Regions from separate parts of the Thermorhabdus hydrogeniformans genome, predicted to be linked through region 1. Evidence: riboswitches for the same ligand, from Rfam matches in the RefSeq annotation. Region 1 holds a riboswitch; each other region holds the start of a gene.
The links. A riboswitch is a leader RNA that binds a small molecule or an ion and turns the genes downstream of it on or off. The one in region 1 is predicted to bind S-adenosylmethionine.
Positions count from the first base shown of each region.

Region 2: linked by a shared signal. The riboswitch ahead of ACKX14_RS04240 (methylenetetrahydrofolate reductase) and the one ahead of ACKX14_RS10205 (methionine ABC transporter ATP-binding protein) in region 1 are both predicted to bind S-adenosylmethionine.
Region 3: linked by a shared signal. The riboswitch ahead of ACKX14_RS09885 (homocysteine synthase) and the one ahead of ACKX14_RS10205 (methionine ABC transporter ATP-binding protein) in region 1 are both predicted to bind S-adenosylmethionine.

Region 1 is NZ_JBJYKD010000019.1:27,265-33,008, forward strand. It holds gene ACKX14_RS10200 (methionine ABC transporter permease) at 1-584, opposite strand, end outside; gene ACKX14_RS10205 (methionine ABC transporter ATP-binding protein) at 577-1,611, opposite strand; SAM riboswitch class I at 1,684-1,809, opposite strand; gene ACKX14_RS10210 (ABC-ATPase domain-containing protein) at 1,977-3,686, shown strand; gene ACKX14_RS10215 (secondary thiamine-phosphate synthase enzyme YjbQ) at 3,717-4,115, shown strand; gene ACKX14_RS10220 (fumarylacetoacetate hydrolase family protein) at 4,159-4,911, shown strand; gene ACKX14_RS10225 (hypothetical protein) at 5,171-5,368, shown strand; gene uvrB (excinuclease ABC subunit UvrB) at 5,593-5,744, shown strand, end outside.
Region 2 is NZ_JBJYKD010000006.1:32,147-37,890, forward strand. It holds gene ACKX14_RS04225 (ATP-dependent DNA ligase) at 1-465, opposite strand, end outside; gene ligD (non-homologous end-joining DNA ligase) at 806-1,699, shown strand; gene ACKX14_RS04235 (NAD(P)/FAD-dependent oxidoreductase) at 1,886-2,956, shown strand; SAM riboswitch class I at 3,097-3,210, shown strand; gene ACKX14_RS04240 (methylenetetrahydrofolate reductase) at 3,269-3,706, shown strand; gene ACKX14_RS04245 (homocysteine S-methyltransferase family protein) at 3,691-5,744, shown strand, end outside.
Region 3 is NZ_JBJYKD010000018.1:14,959-20,702, reverse strand. It holds gene ACKX14_RS09905 (iron-containing alcohol dehydrogenase) at 377-1,546, opposite strand; gene ACKX14_RS09900 (helix-turn-helix transcriptional regulator) at 1,849-2,064, shown strand; gene ACKX14_RS09895 (hypothetical protein) at 2,089-2,529, shown strand; gene codY (GTP-sensing pleiotropic transcriptional regulator CodY) at 2,765-3,550, shown strand; SAM riboswitch class I at 3,634-3,748, shown strand; gene ACKX14_RS09885 (homocysteine synthase) at 3,819-5,093, shown strand; gene metX (homoserine O-acetyltransferase MetX) at 5,116-5,744, shown strand, end outside.

The sequences.
Region 1 (5,744 bases):
AGGATTACCACGGTATACAGCATGATGTCAAGCATAAAGCGCTGATACCCGTATCTCACAGCCAGATCTCCCAGTCCACCACCTCCTATGACGCCTGCCATGGCGGAATATCCCACCAGATTTATGGTGGTTATGGTAATCCCCGCGGCTATTGAAGGCAGTGCCTCGGGGATCAGCACCCTGGTTATGATCTGAAAAGGCGAAGCTCCCATGGCCTGGGCCGCTTCTATGACGCCGCGGTTTACTTCCCTCAATGCCGTTTCGGTGAGCCTGCCCATAAAGGGAATGGCCGCCACCGAAAGGGGGACGATGGCTGCTGTAGTTCCTATCGCCTTTCCCACCAGAAGGCGCGTGAAAGGTATGAGGACTATTAACAGGATTATAAAGGGCACGGAACGAAATATGTTTACGATGGTGCCAAGTATTTTATTTAAAAGAATATTCTGCAGTATCTGGCCCCTGTCGGTCACCATCAGCAGTATGCCCAGAGGTATGCCAAAGACCGTTGCAATTAAAACCGACACCGCCACCATATAAATGGTCTGCCATGTGGAAACCAGCAGCAGGTTTAATGTTTCAGACATTTTCAATCACCTCCACATTGAGCCCCAGCCCTTTAAGGTATTCAAAAGCCTCGGCGGTCCCGCCGTTCTTTCCCCTCAGTTCTACCACAAGAGTGCCGTAGGGGGTGTCCTGGATGTGGTCGATGTTGCCATACAGTATGTTGACGTCCACATCAAATTTTCTTACGATGCTGGATATGACGGGCTGGGCGGTAATCTCGCCGAAAAAGCCGATTTTGACGATTTTCCCTTCCAGGTGCCCGTGGTCGAGGTTCCTTATCCTGTCTTTTAGCTCTTCGGGAAGTTCCGATAGAGTTATGGATTTCAAAAAATTGCGGGCGGTTTCAGTCCTGGGGTTTGAAAATACTTCCAGGAGGGGCCCCTGTTCCACCACGCGGCTTTTCTCGATGACCGCCACCGTGCGGCAGATCTGCTTGATGACGTTCATCTCGTGAGTTATCAGCACTATGGTGATTCCCAGTTGCTTGTTGATGTCCCTCAGAAGGCTCAAAATGGACAGAGTCGTCTGTGGGTCCAGGGCCGAAGTGGCCTCGTCGCACAACAGGACCTTTGGATCGTTGGCCAGGGCCCTGGCAATACCCACCCTCTGCTTCTGGCCGCCCGAAAGCTGAGAGGGATAGCTGTCGGCCTTGTCGGAAAGTCCCACAAGGTCTAAAAGATTTTCCACTTTTTCATTGATTGTCTTTCTGTCCAGACCCGCAATCTCCAGGGGAAATGCGACATTGCCCCTGACGGTCCTGGAAGAAAGCAGGTTAAAATGCTGAAATATCATGCCTATTTTTTTTCGCATTTCCTTTAGTTCATTGGGAGTAAGGGTGGTCATTTCAACACCGTCTATCTCTATGGAGCCGGAGGTGGGCTTTTCAAGCATGTTGATGCAGCGGAGAAGGGTGCTTTTCCCGGCGCCGCTGAGGCCGATGACACCGAAAATATCGCCCTTTTTTATATCCAGGTTAACGCCGTCCAGCGCCTTGATATCCCCCGAATCCGAATGATATATCTTCGTGAGATTTCTGATGTGGATCACCGAAGACCCTCCTTTTGCCAAAATAAAAATAAAAAAACCCCTTCTGACAACACGAAGAGGCTTTCAAGAATCCTCTCATCTGTCAGAACACAGCGTTCTGCAGGAATTAGCACCGCTGCAGCCGCGGCTTTCGTCGACCGCCGGCTGCCGGTTGCCGGGCGTCATCGGGCCAGTCCCTCAGCCTGCTCTTGATAAGAGTTCTTCCGCATATTCACTTTGGTTGCTTAAAATATTAGCATGGTTTTTTTTGTTTGTCAATAGGCAGATCAATACACAACCGGGGTTTAAATAGATCCGGGTATGGTGTATAATATTACCATAAAGCTTTAGATATTTGCACCGCTTTTAGTTGGAGGAAAGTTGAGATGAAGTATAAGGACGACTTGAAAAAAGTACTGGACAGAATCGACGGAAAGGGATATAAAGCTTACAAGGAGATACAGGGCGAATACGACTTCGGATACTTTAACCTGTATATCGACCACGTCCAGGGGGATCCTTTTGCCGCTCCATCCAGGATAAGAGTAAGGGTGGATATGAAAACCGCAGGCATCGACGAGCGGCTGTATAAGACACCGGCAAGGACCACGGCGCTGGAGGATTTCCTGGCAAGGGAAGCGGCGGATTTCATCCGGACGCTGCCGCGGGTGAGCGGCACCGGCAAAAGCGGGGAGATTTATATAGACAGGGGCAACCAGGAGATTTTAAAGCGGACCGCGGTAATTGTGAAAAAAGACTACGTGGAGGCCAGGCTGAGCGTGGGTTTACCCGCCTTTGGCCGGCGCATTAACGGGAGGGGAGCGGCTGCGCTGTTGTTGGAGTACCTGCCTCAAATAGTAGACAGGGCCCTTTTATTTAAAAGCATAGATGGAAAAACGGCGGGAAAGTGGGTGGAACTCTTCGAAGACCAGGAATATCTCAGGGAAAGACTCAAGAAAAGCGGCCTTGTGGCCTTTGTGGCCGACGGCTCAATTTTGCCCAGGGAAAGCGGCATAAGCGACAGGCCCATGAGGGGCGGTAAGGTGGTGCCCTTCAAATCCCCGGAGAGCCTCAGGGTGACTTTCAACCTGCCAAACTCGGGAGTAATAACAGGCATGGGCATACCGGCCGGCGTTACCCTCATAGTGGGAGGCGGGTACCACGGCAAGACCACCCTGCTTTCCGCCTTGCAGCGAGGCGTTTACAACCACATACCGGGGGATGGCAGGGAATTCGTAGTGACGGTGGAAGATGCGGTGAAAATAAGGGCCGAAGACGGCCGCCGGGTGGAAAAAGTGGACATCAGCCCGTTTATTTCCAACCTGCCCGACGGCCAGGATACCGTGAGGTTCTCCACGGAAAACGCCAGCGGCAGCACATCCCAGGCGGCCAACATAATGGAGGCCGTTGAAATAGGCACCAGTCTGCTGCTCCTGGACGAGGATACATCGGCCACTAATTTCATGATAAGAGACGCCCGGATGCAAAAACTGGTATCAAAGGACAAGGAGCCCATAACCCCGTTTATAGACAGGGTACGCCAATTGTACGAACAAATGGGCATCTCTACGGTTCTTGTCATGGGCGGGAGCGGCGATTACTTTGATGTGGCCGACTGCGTTATAAAGATGCAGGACTATATCCCCTGCGATGTTACCGTTGAGGCTAAAAGGATAGCGGCGGAATTCAAGACGCACAGGCAGGTGGAAATAGGCCGAAGGCCGATTTCCGTAACCCCGCGAATAATTATGAAAGAGGGGCTTGAGCTCAGGGAGAAGAAAAAGGTCAGGACCAGGGATATCGACACTCTGCAGTACGGCAGGGAGAACATAGAGCTCGACTACGTGGAACAGCTGGTGGACAGGAGCCAGACCGCTGCGGTGGGAGAAATTATAAGGTACGCGGCCGCAAAATACGTTGACGGCAGGCGGAGTTTAAAGGAAATAGTATTGAAGGTTTTTGATGATATTGAAAAATACGGCCTTGATGTGGTTTCGCTCTTTGCCGGAAAGCATCCGGGGAATCTGGCACTCCCGAGGCCTCAGGAAGTGGCGGCGGGGCTCAACAGGCTCAGGACTTTGAAAGTTAAAGGTTGATACAGGCGGATTGAAAAGGGGGGAATATGTTTGTTTACTTTTACATTGGAGACGAATTCGAAAAACGAGATGGTGGATATCACGCCTCTGGTTAAACAGGCTGTCAGAGACTCAAAAATTGAGGAGGGACTCTGCTGTGTTTTCGTGCCCCACACCACCGCCGGGGTAATCATCAACGAAAACGCCGACCGCGATGTAAAAGCGGATATTATTGGGGCATTGAGCAGGCTTGTCCCGGCCAGCGGGGATTACAGACATATGGAGGGGAACTCCGACGCCCATATTAAGTCCTGCCTGGTAGGAAATTCGATAACCGTTCCCGTGGAGGGTGGTGTGCCTGCTCTGGGCACCTGGCAGGGGATATATTTTTGCGAATTCGATGGCCCACGGAAGAGAAAAGTCCTGATAAAAATTATTAAAAGCGTATAGCGTAGAGATCAAAATTTTAAAAGACAGTGCGAGGAGGAAGAAAATGAAAATTGTAAGATTCAAGCATGGCACTGACGTGAAATACGGCGTCGTGGAATCTGGAAATGTGCAGGAAATCAATGGGGATATTTTTGCGGAAATACACAAAGGGAAAAACGTATACGGCCTGGCCGATGTGAGGTTGCTTTCGCCGGTGGAGCCGTCCAAAGTCGTGTGCGTGGGAAAAAATTACAGGGAGCACGCTTTTGAAATGGGCGAAGAGGTACCCGAAGAACCGGTGATTTTTCTGAAACCGCCCACTGCGGTAATAGGGCCGGAGGAGGGCATCTTATGCCCCGAGATGTCGTCCAGGGTGGATTATGAAGGCGAACTGGCCGTGGTCATCAGGAACAAGTGCAGAAATGTGCCGCCGCAGGACGTCCGCCGCCACATCCTGGGGTACACCTGCGGCAACGACGTTACTGCCAGAGACCTGCAGAAAAAAGACGGTCAGTGGACCAGGGCAAAGTCCTTTGACACCTTCTGCCCGCTGGGACCGTGGATAGAGACCGAATTAGACCCGGAAGACCTGAAGATACAGACTTTTTTAAACGGCGAGCTCAGACAGAGCTCCACCACAAAAATGATGATTACTCCGGTTTATGAACTCGTAAGCTTTATTTCGAGGATTATGACCCTCCTGCCCGGCGATGTGATTATGACCGGAACGCCTGAGGGTATCGGGCCCATGCGGAGGGGCGATGTGGTTGAGGTTGAAATTGAAGGCATAGGAAAATTAAAAAACCGTGTTTTTTAGCCTCGATTTCGCGCTTTTCTCTGTATAAGGATGGCGCAGTCGTGGCATAATATAAATAGAAAATTTGAAGAGAAATGGAGAAAAATGGATGTAGAAAGGAATTTTTCGAAAAATATATCTTTTTTATAACTTTATGCACTTGAACAAATTTTTATCGTATAGTATAATGTTTGTGAAAGAACTAACAGACTTATAACATATGCCCTCATTTTTTTATACCAATTTATTTTGAAAAATACGCAGAAAAGGAGGGAAAAAAATGACCAGGAATGAGTACCTAGACCGAGAAAGAGACATGCTTTTGAAGGCTTATATGACGGCCGGCGAAGAGGAAAAGCGGGAGATAATGTTAAAGATAATGAACATAGATGCTCAGGCCGGCGACAAGGATACCTACGGAAGAAAATCGAATGGTTTCTTTACCCGCCGTAGAAATAAAATCATTTACATGAACTAAAAAAACCGGGGCCCTCCCGGTTTTTTTAGTTTCATCGATATTTTGGCTGATGGAGTTTCGGCTGATACAGCCGCTTCACCCTGCAGTGAGTCGGGATGCGGCAAAGGATAAAAGGATAGATAATTAACACCGGGTTTTGCGAACAATTTTTCGGTTTTGTCTTTTCACGGTAAATGATATATGTTATAATGCTGAGAAGAGACCAAAAGGGAGAAGGTGTTTGTATGGGAGAATTTCGGGTGATTTCCGAATTTGTCCCGCGAGGCGATCAGCCGAAAGCCATTAGAGAATTGAGCGAAGGGATAAAAAAGGGATATAAATTCCAGACGCTGCTCGGGGCCACAGGTACAGGGAAGACTTTTACCATGGCTCATCT
Region 2 (5,744 bases), on a different contig from region 1:
AAAGTTTTCGACAAGTTGTAAATCCTCCTGCGGGGTGACTGTTTCCGCCAGGATTTGCTGCCTCTGGTGCAGAGGAAGCCCCGTAATCCACTTCCCGTTGTAATATAAGATGTCAAATATCATATAGGAGACTGGAATCGACCGCCGGGCTCGTTCCACATTTTCGGGTTTACGGATTCCGTCCCTTCGCATAACTTCGTGGAATGAAGGCTTGCCGCCAGAAAGGGCTATTATCTCACCGTCCAGGATGACCGATGAAGCGGAACAATATCGAGCGATATCGAGGAATTCCGGATACTGCACGGTCCTTTCATTTCGCCTGCGGTTGAACAACCTGACCTCATTTCCATCATAGTAAGTGAGGACGCGGACGCCGTCCCACTTAACCTGGGCTATCCACCGCTCTCCGGCCGGTATTTTTTCCGCACGTATTGGTTCAAACGGAATAACGGGTGTAAGCAACATGTCCGCTCCCTGATAAATCGATTTTTTATTTTCCCGACTGTAAGTTTCTAGATATAAGCGTTACTGATTAATGACCGTTCTTTATTTAAATAGGATGCCCGCTTTCGAGATTTTTTAAAATTTGTACTCCGGGATTTTTGGTATAATAGAAGTAAATTAAACTGCTCTTCCGGGATTTGAGGACAGGGGTGCGGCCTTGGCGGTGGAGAAATATCTGTAAAACGAAAATCTTGAGTTTGCGGCAAAAATGGAACAGGCCTGCACGGGTTGTTAAAAAGCCCTTAAAAGGGAATCATAACTTTATAGACCCCGATGGAATTTGAAAATGTGTTTGGGGCAGGTGTCTGTTTTGCCGCTGGTTTATGTGGAAAATGAAAAACTCAACCTCACAAACCTTTCAAAGGTGTTGTGGCCCGAAGACGGCATTACCAAAGCCGAGTTTATAAACTACTATACAGAAATGGCTCCGTTTATATTGCCCCATCTAAAAGACCGCCCCATGGTTTTTACCCGGTATCCGGACGGCATATACGGCAAAGCCTTCTACCAAAAGAATATCCCGGAATACGCCCCTGACTGGCTTAAAACTTACGAGGATTTCCATGATGAGAAAACGGTGCGGTACGCCGTTATAAACGACACTCGAAGTTTGCTATGGGCGGCCAACCAGGCCAGCATAGAGCTGCACCCCTGGCTCTCCAGAATAGGTTCGGTGGAATACCCGGATTTTGTGGTGTTTGACTTTGACCCAATGGAGGACACCAATTTCGAGGATGCCAGGGAAGTGGCCCTGGCCTTGAAAAAGCTGCTGGACATGTCCGGTCTGGTGGGATTTCCCAAAACTTCCGGGGCCACGGGGCTGCAGGTTTATATCCCCATAGAGCCCAAATACACGTACGAAGAAGTGCGGGTTTTTGCCCGGTTTTTCTGCAAAGTTCTGGAAAAGACCTTCCCCGATATAACCACCACCGAACGCAGTGTGGATAAGAGAGAAGGCAAGATGTACCTGGATTACCTGCAAAACGTGAGAGGCAAGACCATAGTGGCCCCCTACAGCCCGCGCCCGAAAAAGGGGGCGCCTGTTTCGTGCCCGGTGACCTGGGAGGAGCTGAAACAGGGGGTTGTGCCGCAAATGTTCCACATTAGGAACATGCCCGCGAGGGCTAAGGAAAAGGGCGATCTGTTTAAAGGTGTTTTGACGATTAAACAGCACATAGACAGGTGGTTGAAATGAAGGCCTTTTTTAAATGAAGGAGGGCATTGCATGAACATAACTTTTGGCTGGTTTCTGGATTTGTCCATTATCTTTTTTCTTATAATGGCGGGAGTAGTTTTTTTTCTGATAATAAGGAGTATCCTTGGAATTTTTCTTCGAAGGTAAATTTTCGTAAAAACTACGGGTCTCAGGGAGTGGATTGTTGTGGCCAGAGTTCTGGTTATCGGCGGAGGGCCGGGAGGCCTTTATGCCGCTGCCGAGGCGGCAAAACACGGATTTGATGTGACTCTAATGGAAAAGGGTAAAATAGGCGAAAATATCCGGTGCGCAGAAGGCTTTTTTGATGTACTGAAACGCCTGGGTAAGCCCTGCGCCGGAGTCAGGTTCAAGGTGGAAGAACTTGTTATAAAAGCAGGTTCTACATACCGGTTTGACGTAAGGCCTTTGTTTTTATGGATGATAGACAGGAGCACCTGGCAAAAAGAACTGGCGAAGAGGGCTGCGGAAACGGGCGTGATTATAAAAGAGGACTCGCCGGTTAAGCCAGAAGACCTGAAAAAATTGAAGGGAGATTACGATTTTATAATAGACGCCAGCGGGGCGCCTTCAATAACCTCCAGGGTTTACGGCTTTTCGGGTTTTTATAAAAATCACTGCGGCAGGACGGTCCAGTACACTGTGGAAGGAGACTTCTCCCACATCGGCAACCGCCTTAAAGTCGGTTTTTTGCCGGATTTCTGGGGCTATTACTGGATATTCCCGAAAGGAAAGGATGAACAGGGGAGGGAGACGGCCAATGTGGGCATAGGCAACTTTGATTCGGCGGATAAACGGAAATTGTGGGGCATGCTGGATGATGTGATGAGGCGGGAAGGGTTGGACGGCCCCGGCTACAGGGTTATAAAATCCCTCGGCGGGATTTGCCCTTCGAAAATGCCGGAAAAGCTCATCTACGACAACATCCTGCTGGTGGGAGATGCGGCGGGGCTAACATCACCGCTGCATGGCGGGGGTATAGATATGGCGGTTATTAGCGGCATCGAAGCGGCCCGCGCCATATCCAGAGACCTGACCGGCTACGAGCGGCGGATAAGGAGCATTTTTTCACGGAGGCTGGAATTCGAAAAAACCGTTGCCACGGCATGGGGAAAGATGTCCTTTGAAAGGGTGGAAAGGGTCCTGGCAAGGGCTTGCAAATTTAAGTTTTACAGGGTTTTATTCAACCCCCGATTTTACACCCCAGCCACAGCCGCGCTTTTTAAATTTATCGCCTAGCAAGAAAAACTGCAGCAAATATTTCCGGAGCCGCATCAAAATCATAATTTTAAATCATATTTTATATATTTTTATATTGACAGCAATTTGGCCTGCTTGATATAATCATAAAAAACTGAATACGATAAAGGTTGTAAAACCTCTTATCAAGAGAGGTGGAGGGACTGGCCCGATGAAACCCGGCAACCGTTAGAAGCCCCCCTTCTAAAATGGTGCCAATTCCTGCAGAAGCATAGTCTTCTGAAAGATAAGAGATCTTGCGGATGGAGAGATTGAGGCCTCTTATCTTGAGAAGAGGCCTCAAGTTTTTATATGGCAGTTTCATCGCCGGTTAAGAAGAGAATCCGGGCGCAAGGGAAATGCTCATATAAAAACATGAAAAATATTGTGAAAGGAGTCAGCCGTACGGAATCTGGCTTGAAAAACAAGTTGAAGAAAGGTTTATTTACTGTTACCGTGGAAATTTCATCTCCAAAAGGCACGGATCTGGAAAGAGTTCTTGCTGATGTAAGGGAACTGGAAGATTACGCGGATGCGGTTAATATTTGCGACAACCCGATGGCCAATATGAGGATGGGGGCAATACCCCTTGCGCATATAATTCAGGAAAGAACGGGGGTCGAAACAATTCCCCACTTAGCCTGCAGGGACGGGAATGTGATCGGCCTCCAGTCGGAAGTTTTAGGAGCCTGGGCCCTCGGAATAAGAAATATTTTCGTTGGGAGGATAAAAGTGTGTCGACTTTTTTAGAAGCAATTAGAGAGAAAATAGTGGTTTTCGACGGCGCCATGGGCACCGAACTTATCAAACGGGGCCTGAAAGCCGGCGAGTGCCCGGAAGCCTGGAACGTCTACCGCCCGGAGGCGGTAATGGATATTCACAGGGCCTATATCGAGGCCGGAGCCGACGTAATAGAGACAAATACATTCGGGGCCAACCGCGTCAAACTTTCCCACTTCGGCATGTCCGGCAGGGTGAGAGAAATAAATTTAAGGGCGGTGGAAATCGCAAAAAAGGCCTCGGGCGAAAAGGCTCTTGTGGCTTTATCCGTCGGCCCCACGGGGATGCCTGTGGAGCCGTACGGCCCTACGGCCCTGGAGGAGGCCATAGACGTCTTTAAAGAGCAAATAGCCGGCGCCCTGGAGGCCGGGCCGGATTTGATAGTGGTGGAGACCATGAGCCAGCTTTCGGAAGCCCGGGCTGCGGTGCTGGCGGCCCGGGAGCTTTGCGACATTCCGGTGGCGGTCACCATGACCTTCGAAGAGACGGGCCGGACCATCACGGGCACAGACCCGGCCACGGCCCTCTTTGTCCTGGGCTCCATCGGCGCCGATGTGGTCGGGATAAACTGTTCCCTGGGCCCGGATAAAATGGCGGCGATCCTGGCTGAAATGGCAAGATACCGCCATATCCCCCTTCTGGTCCAGCCCAATGCCGGCATACCGGAATTTGCCGACGGCCGGACCGTTTACCACCTTTCACCCCGAGAGTTCGCCGAAAGCTGCGTTAAGCTGGCGGATGCGGGATTAAACGCGCTGGGGGGCTGCTGCGGCACCACCCCGGAACATATAAGATTGCTGAAGGATAAAGTCCGCGGGCGAAAACCCCGGCAAATAACGCCCGGATCCGAAACCGTCCTGTGTTCCGACAGGCTGACGGTGTTCTTATGCCGGGATAAACCGGTAAAGGTCATAGGAGAGAGGATTAATCCCACCGGAAAAAAGCTCCTGGCCGAAGAACTGAAGGCCGGTTCCTTAAACCGCGTGGTGGAAGAGGCCCTTGCCCAGAAAAAGGCCGGGGCCCATATCCTGGATGTGAATCTGGGAGTTCCCGGCATAGATGAGCAGGCTTTAATGAAAAGGGCCGTATTGCGCCTTCAGGAAACTGTAGACCTTCCCCTTTGCCTTGACAGCAGCAATCCCGATGCCATTGAAGCGGGCCTCAGGGTATACAGCGGCAGGGCGCTGGTAAATTCGGTAAACGGCACCGGCGGAAGTCTTGAAAAAATACTGCCCCTCGTCAAAAAATACGGGGCGGCCGTCATAGGCCTTACCATGGATGAGAGGGGTATCCCCGAGAAGGCAGAGGAAAGATTTAAGATAGCAAAGAAGATCGTAGAAGCCGCCGCCGGGTACGGCATTCCAAAGCAAGATGTGATAATCGACTGTCTCACCCTTACGGCGGGAGTCCGGCAGGAACAGGCAATGGAAACCGTTAAAGCCATAAGGATGGTCAAAGAAGAGCTGGGGTGCCTCACCGTCCTGGGGGTCAGCAATATTTCCTTCGGCCTTCCGGAAAGAAATGCCGTAAACGGCGTTTTTCTGGCCATGGCGCTGGAGGCGGGTCTGGACCTTCCCATTATAAACCCGCTGGATGACGGGTTGTGGAAAGTCGTAAGGGCCGCCGGCGTGCTGACCGGGAGGGACAAAAATGCGGCCGAATATATAGCCTTTGTAAAATCGGGGGCCGGGGAGAATAACGCGGCTATAAACTCAGGCGGCACACGGGCGGACAAGGAGCTGTATAAAGCGGTGGTGGAGGGCCGCGGGGCGGCGGTGGAAGAATACCTGGAAGAATTGTTCCGCAAGGGGATGGAGCCTTTGAAGATCATAGACGGCATATTAGTGCCCGCTCTGAACGAGGTGGGAGAAAAGTATGAAAGCGGAGAATATTTTATCCCCCAGCTTATGCAGTCGGCGGAAACCGCCCGGCGGGCTTTCGACGCAGTAAAAAAGCGCTTCCCGTCGGGACTTAAAAAAAGTGCCGTGAAAGTGGTGCTGGCGACGGT
Region 3 (5,744 bases), on a different contig from region 1:
CTTAATGCTAGATTAAAATCCCAGGGTCCTGCCCGGCTGGCGCGCGGAAACCGTGGGCGAAAACCTGCATATACTATTCCGGATGATATTCGCGAGCCCGCCCGGATGTTCAGTCTACGACGACGCCCCCTCAGGCACTATATAAAAAACTTTTTGTTATCCATGTATTGCAGGGTTTAACAATTGCTTATTATACCCAAAGGCGCTTAATCTGGCTGAGTTCAACCGGCTGAAAAATCGCCATCCTGTCTTTCCGGGACAAAAAACTTCTCATTCAACAAAATTAGATTCGACAGGTAAAAAACGGCGATTTTGATGAAAAAACAGACTGTCCGTTCGGGACAGCCTGTTGTGCCATACAGCAGGGATTATGCGTCTATTTTGCCAGCTTGAAAATATTTATCACATCGTCTTTGCCCAGTTTGACGAAATTGCCGACGGTTTTTTTGCCCGAATCGGTGCATTTGTCTGCCATTTCCTCAAATCTGTCGTCGGGGATATTAATCTCGCTCAACGTTACCGGAAGGCCGATTTTCCTGAAAAACTCCGTCATCCTTTCAATTCCCGCCAGCGCAACGGACTCAGGCGATTCAAAGGGCATGTCGACGTCCCATACCCTTACGGCGAACTGGACGAATCTGTTTACATCATGCCTGTACACGTATTTCATCCATGCCGGGAACACTATGGCAAGCCCTGCCCCGTGGGCAATGTCGTATATTCCGCTCAATTCGTGTTCGATCTTGTGGGAAGCCCAGTCGCCAATCCTGCCGGTACTCAGCAGGTCGTTGTGAGCTATGGTGCCCGCCCACATGATTTCGGCCCTGGCGTCGTAATTGTCGGGGTGTTTTAACGCTATCTGCACATTATTGATGACGGTCTTTAATGTGGCTTCGCACAGCCTGTCGGTGAAATCCACATGTTTTACATCGGTAAAATACCTTTCCATTACGTGGGCCATGATATCCGCGGCGCCGCAGGCCGTCTGATAGGGTGGCAGCGTATATGTAAGTTCTGGATTTAATATGGAAAAAACCGGCCTTATATGCTCGCTGTGTATGCCTCTTTTAAACCATCCCTCTTCGTTGGTAATGACCGAACTGTCGCTGGCTTCGCTCCCGGTGGCGGGGATGGTCAAAATGACGCCTACCGGCAGCGCCTCTTCGACGTTAGCCTTTCCTGAATAAAAATCCCATACGTCGCCTTCATAGGGCACTCCGACGGCGATGGCCTTGGCGGTGTCTATCACGCTTCCGCCCCCCACGGCCAGGATGAATTTGATGGAGTTTTCCCGGCACAATTTTATGCCCTCTCTCACCAGGCTCAAACGGGGATTGGGCTGGATGCCCGACAGCTCCACAAACTCTACGCCGGATTGCCTGAGCGACTTTACCACCCTGTCGTAAAGCCCCGTTCTCTTTATGCTCCCTCCGCCGTAGCAAAAAAGGACCTTCTTTTCATACCGCGCGGTTTCTTCCCCTATGAGTTTCTCCGTCCCCTTTCCGAAAATAATTTTTGTGGGGTTTTTGAAAACAAAGTTTTCCACACCATCACTTCCTTTTGACTTAAGATATCGCTAATAATAGTATAAATTTTATGGCTGAATTGTTAAAGTAAGCACTTAAGCGATACCTGGTTACAAAAATATACCGTCGGTATGCTGCAGTTAAATCTACTAAACTTTTTACCGCATTTAATCTGATTTTCTGGCTGCCACTGGAAGAATACTTTTGTATTCTGGACACTGAATAGACGCAACTCTAATGCATGAGATGTAAAGCATACTTTACAAAACCTTGTTCAAATGATATAATCGGTGTAAAGCTAACTTTACACCGATGTTGGGAGGTGGCTTTTATAAAAAACTATGTTAAAAAACTCAGAGAGGAGAAAGGATTAACCCAGGAGCAGCTGGCGAAAAAAGTGCATGTCTCCCGCCAGACCATTAACGCCATTGAAACGGGGCGTTATAAACCTTCGATAATTCTCGCACTGAAAATGGCGAATATTTTTGAACTTCCGATGGAACAAATCTTCATCCTGGAACCGTCTGATTGGGAATAAATTTTTATATGGGAGTTGATGATAATGTCAAAGAAAAACAGCATGCAGGATAGGGCTATAAAGCACCTCCGCAGTTACCTGTGGTTCGGAGGCGTATATCTCGCGGGTGCCGCCATATGGTTTGTGATAAGTTTTATAAAACAGGAACTTGATACTCCGGTAGCATTTATTTGGCTGACAGGTTCGGCCGCATATATTTCGGGGATCACTCTGGCGGTGAGACGCATAAATCAAATAAAATCCGGAAAGCTGGAAGTCTGGGCGGCAGAGCCCGATGAACGCAAAGAGTTTATCACCGCCAAAGCGGCTAACGGAGCGTTCTGGTGGACCATTTTGATATTATTTGCCATCCTGGGCGGAGAAACGGGACAAAAAGGAAAAATTCCTGCAGACATCAGCGCAATTCTCCTGACTGAAATTATTCTGTACTTTGCCCATTATATTTACTATATACGTAAGTATTAAGATTTAATATTAACAAATTTTTTTTGTACCGTTGCCCATTTTTAAGTTAAGTTAATCGATCCTTTGTTTTTTTAAAAACATCCGAACCTTTCAGGGGGAAAAACGTCCATTCAACATTAAGGCGAATTCAAGCAATTGTGCAATTTTTTGTGAAAATGTAATATTTGAAGTTTAAAACATGTAAATTATGCTAATAATTTTATTTGAAGAGTAATTTTGAGGAGGATGAAGTACTATGGCAGAGAACTTATTAGAAAAAACCAGGAAAATCAACAAATTGTTGCAGAGGACGGCCGGGTACCCGGTGGATTTCGACGAGGTATGCAAAATCCTGGGGGAGGTGCTGTCTGTAAACGCCTATGTCGCCAGCCGGAAGGGTAAGGTTTTGGGCTTTTATTTGATGGAAGACTCCGATGGCGATCCGGTTCGGGAGATGGTGCTGGAGGAAAAGGTTTTTCCAAAACATTATAACGACAGGCTGCTGGAGATCCGGGAGACAAGGCCCAATCTAACTCCGGATGCCCTTGAGATGGCTGAGGAAAGCACTGCCCAGGGTCCCGGCACAGGCATGTTGATGACAATAGTGCCGATTAACGGCGGCGGGGAAAGGTTGGGGACGCTGGTTTTAACCAGATTTGGCAGGGAGTTCACCGAAGAGGACCTGGTCCTGGCGGAATACAGTGCAACGGTTGTGGGCATGGAGATATTGAGGTCAAAAAATGAAGAAATTGAGGAAGAGGCGCGCAAGAAAGCCATTGCCCAACTGGCGATCGGGACGCTGTCCTTTTCGGAACTGGAAGCGGTGGAACATATTTTTGAAGAACTGGATGGAAATGAAGGGCTGCTGGTGGCCAGCAAGATTGCCGACAAGGTCGGCATCACCAGGTCTGTCATTGTAAATGCCCTGAGAAAATTCGAAAGCGCCGGCGTCATAGAATCGCGGTCGCTGGGCATGAAAGGTACATATATAAGAATACTCAACGATAAACTGGTAGAAGAACTTAAAAAAATTAGATCTTAACTGCGCCCTATAAATTTATATTGACAACGGTTTTATCCCCTGATATAATCAATAAAAATTGAATATGATAAAGGTTGTAAAACCTCTTATCAAGAGTGGTGGAGGGACTGGCCCTATGAAACCCGGCAACCGTTAGAAGCTTTGCTTCTAAAATGGTGCCAATTCCTGCAAAACGCCAGGCGTTTTGAGAGATAAGAGGAAGGTGGTCAAAAACCCTCTTCTTATCGAAGGGGGTTTTTTTTATACAAAAACCGGAGGAGGAATCATTATGACAAATTACAGATTCAACACGCTGGCCCTTCATGCGGGGCAGGAGGCGGACCCCGTTACGGGGTCCAGGGCGGTACCCATCTATCAGACCACCTCCTATGTGTTCAAGAGTACCGAACATGCCGCAAACCTGTTTGCCCTGAAAGAGGAAGGAAATATATATACCCGCATCATGAACCCCACGCAGGATGTGCTGGAAAAACGCATGGCCGCTCTCGAAGGCGGCGTTGGGGCGCTGGCCCTTTCTTCCGGCCAGGCGGCCATAGCCTATTCCATAATGAATATCGCAAAGGCCGGAGATGAAATCGTCTCTTCAAGTAATCTGTATGGCGGGACTCATAACCTTCTGGCATCGACATTAAAACGGCTGGGCATACAAGTAAAATTTGTTGATCCCAGCGACCCGGCAAATTATAGAAAGGCCATAGGGCCCCGGACCAGAGCGCTTTACGGGGAAATAATCGGCAACCCGAAGATAGACATCCTGGATGTGGAAGAAGTGGCAAAAATAGCCCATGATGCGGGCGTACCCCTTATCGTGGACAATACCTTCGCCACACCCTACCTGTGCAGGCCCTTTGAATTCGGTGCCGACATAGTGGTGCACTCCGCCACGAAATTTATCGGCGGGCACGGCACCTGCATAGGAGGGATTATCGTGGACTCGGGGAAGTTCGACTGGACAAATGGTAAATTCCCCGAATTGACCGAACCGGACCCCAGTTACCACGGCATAGTATACACCGAAGTCTTCGGAAAAGCCGCCTATATAGCCAGAGCGAGAACCCAGCTCCTCAGGGATATGGGAGCCTGCATGAGTCCCTTCAATGCCTTTTTGCTGCTGCAGGGACTGGAGACTCTCCACGTGAGAATGCAGCGCCATGTGGAAAACGCCCAAAAGGCGGCGGAGTTTCTCAATAATCATCCAAAAGTCGTGTGGGTCAATTACCCGGGGCTTGCCGAGTCCCCATATTACCCGCTGGCCCAAAAATACCTGCCGGAGGGCCCCGGAGCCATATTCACCTTTGGAATTAAAGGGGGTCTGGAAGCGGGAAAAAGATTTATAGAAAGCGTGAGGCTTTTCTCTCATCTTGCAAATGTGGGCGACGCGAAGTCTCTGGTGATACACCCGGCCAGCACCACCCACCAGCAACTGAGCCCGGAAGAACAACTGGCGGCGGGAGTCACTCCAGACATGATAAGAATATCCGTTGGTATCGAAGATATTGAGGACATATTGGAGGATCTGGAAAGGGGCCTTGCGGCTGTTTAATTCATCCGGAAGGAGGAAGCCCGTGATAGTTAAAGAGCGTCTGTTTTCCTTTACAAAAGAGGAGATTGAATTCACTACCGAGAGCGGGTATACTTTCGATTACATCCAGGTGGCCTATGAGACTTACGGCAGATTAAACCGGCAAAAAGATAACGCCGTCCTGGTTTTGCACGCCTTGACAGGGGATGCACATGCGGCGGGAGTTTACACCAACCGGGACCCAAAACCAGGCTGGTGGGACCCCATGATCGGTACCGGACGGGCCCTGGATACGGACAGATATTTTGTCATATGCTCCAATGTCCTGGGAGGATGCAGGGGCACCACGGGCCCATCCTCCGTTAATCCACGAACAAATGTACCTTACGGCATGGGTTTTCCTCCCATAAATATACGGGATATGGTAAGATTGCAAAAAATTTTGCTGGATTACCTGGGGATAAAGAAATTAAGGATGGCCATCGGTGGTTCCATGGGTGGTATGCAAGCCCTGGAGTGGGCGGTGACCTTTCCCGATTTTGTGGAGGCGGTAGTGCCCATAGCCGCCACCCATAAACTCTCTCCGCTTGCCGTTGCCTTCAATTACGCGGGCATAAAGGCCATAGAGAACGACCCGGCCTGGAGAAACGGAGACTACTATTCTGTCGGTCA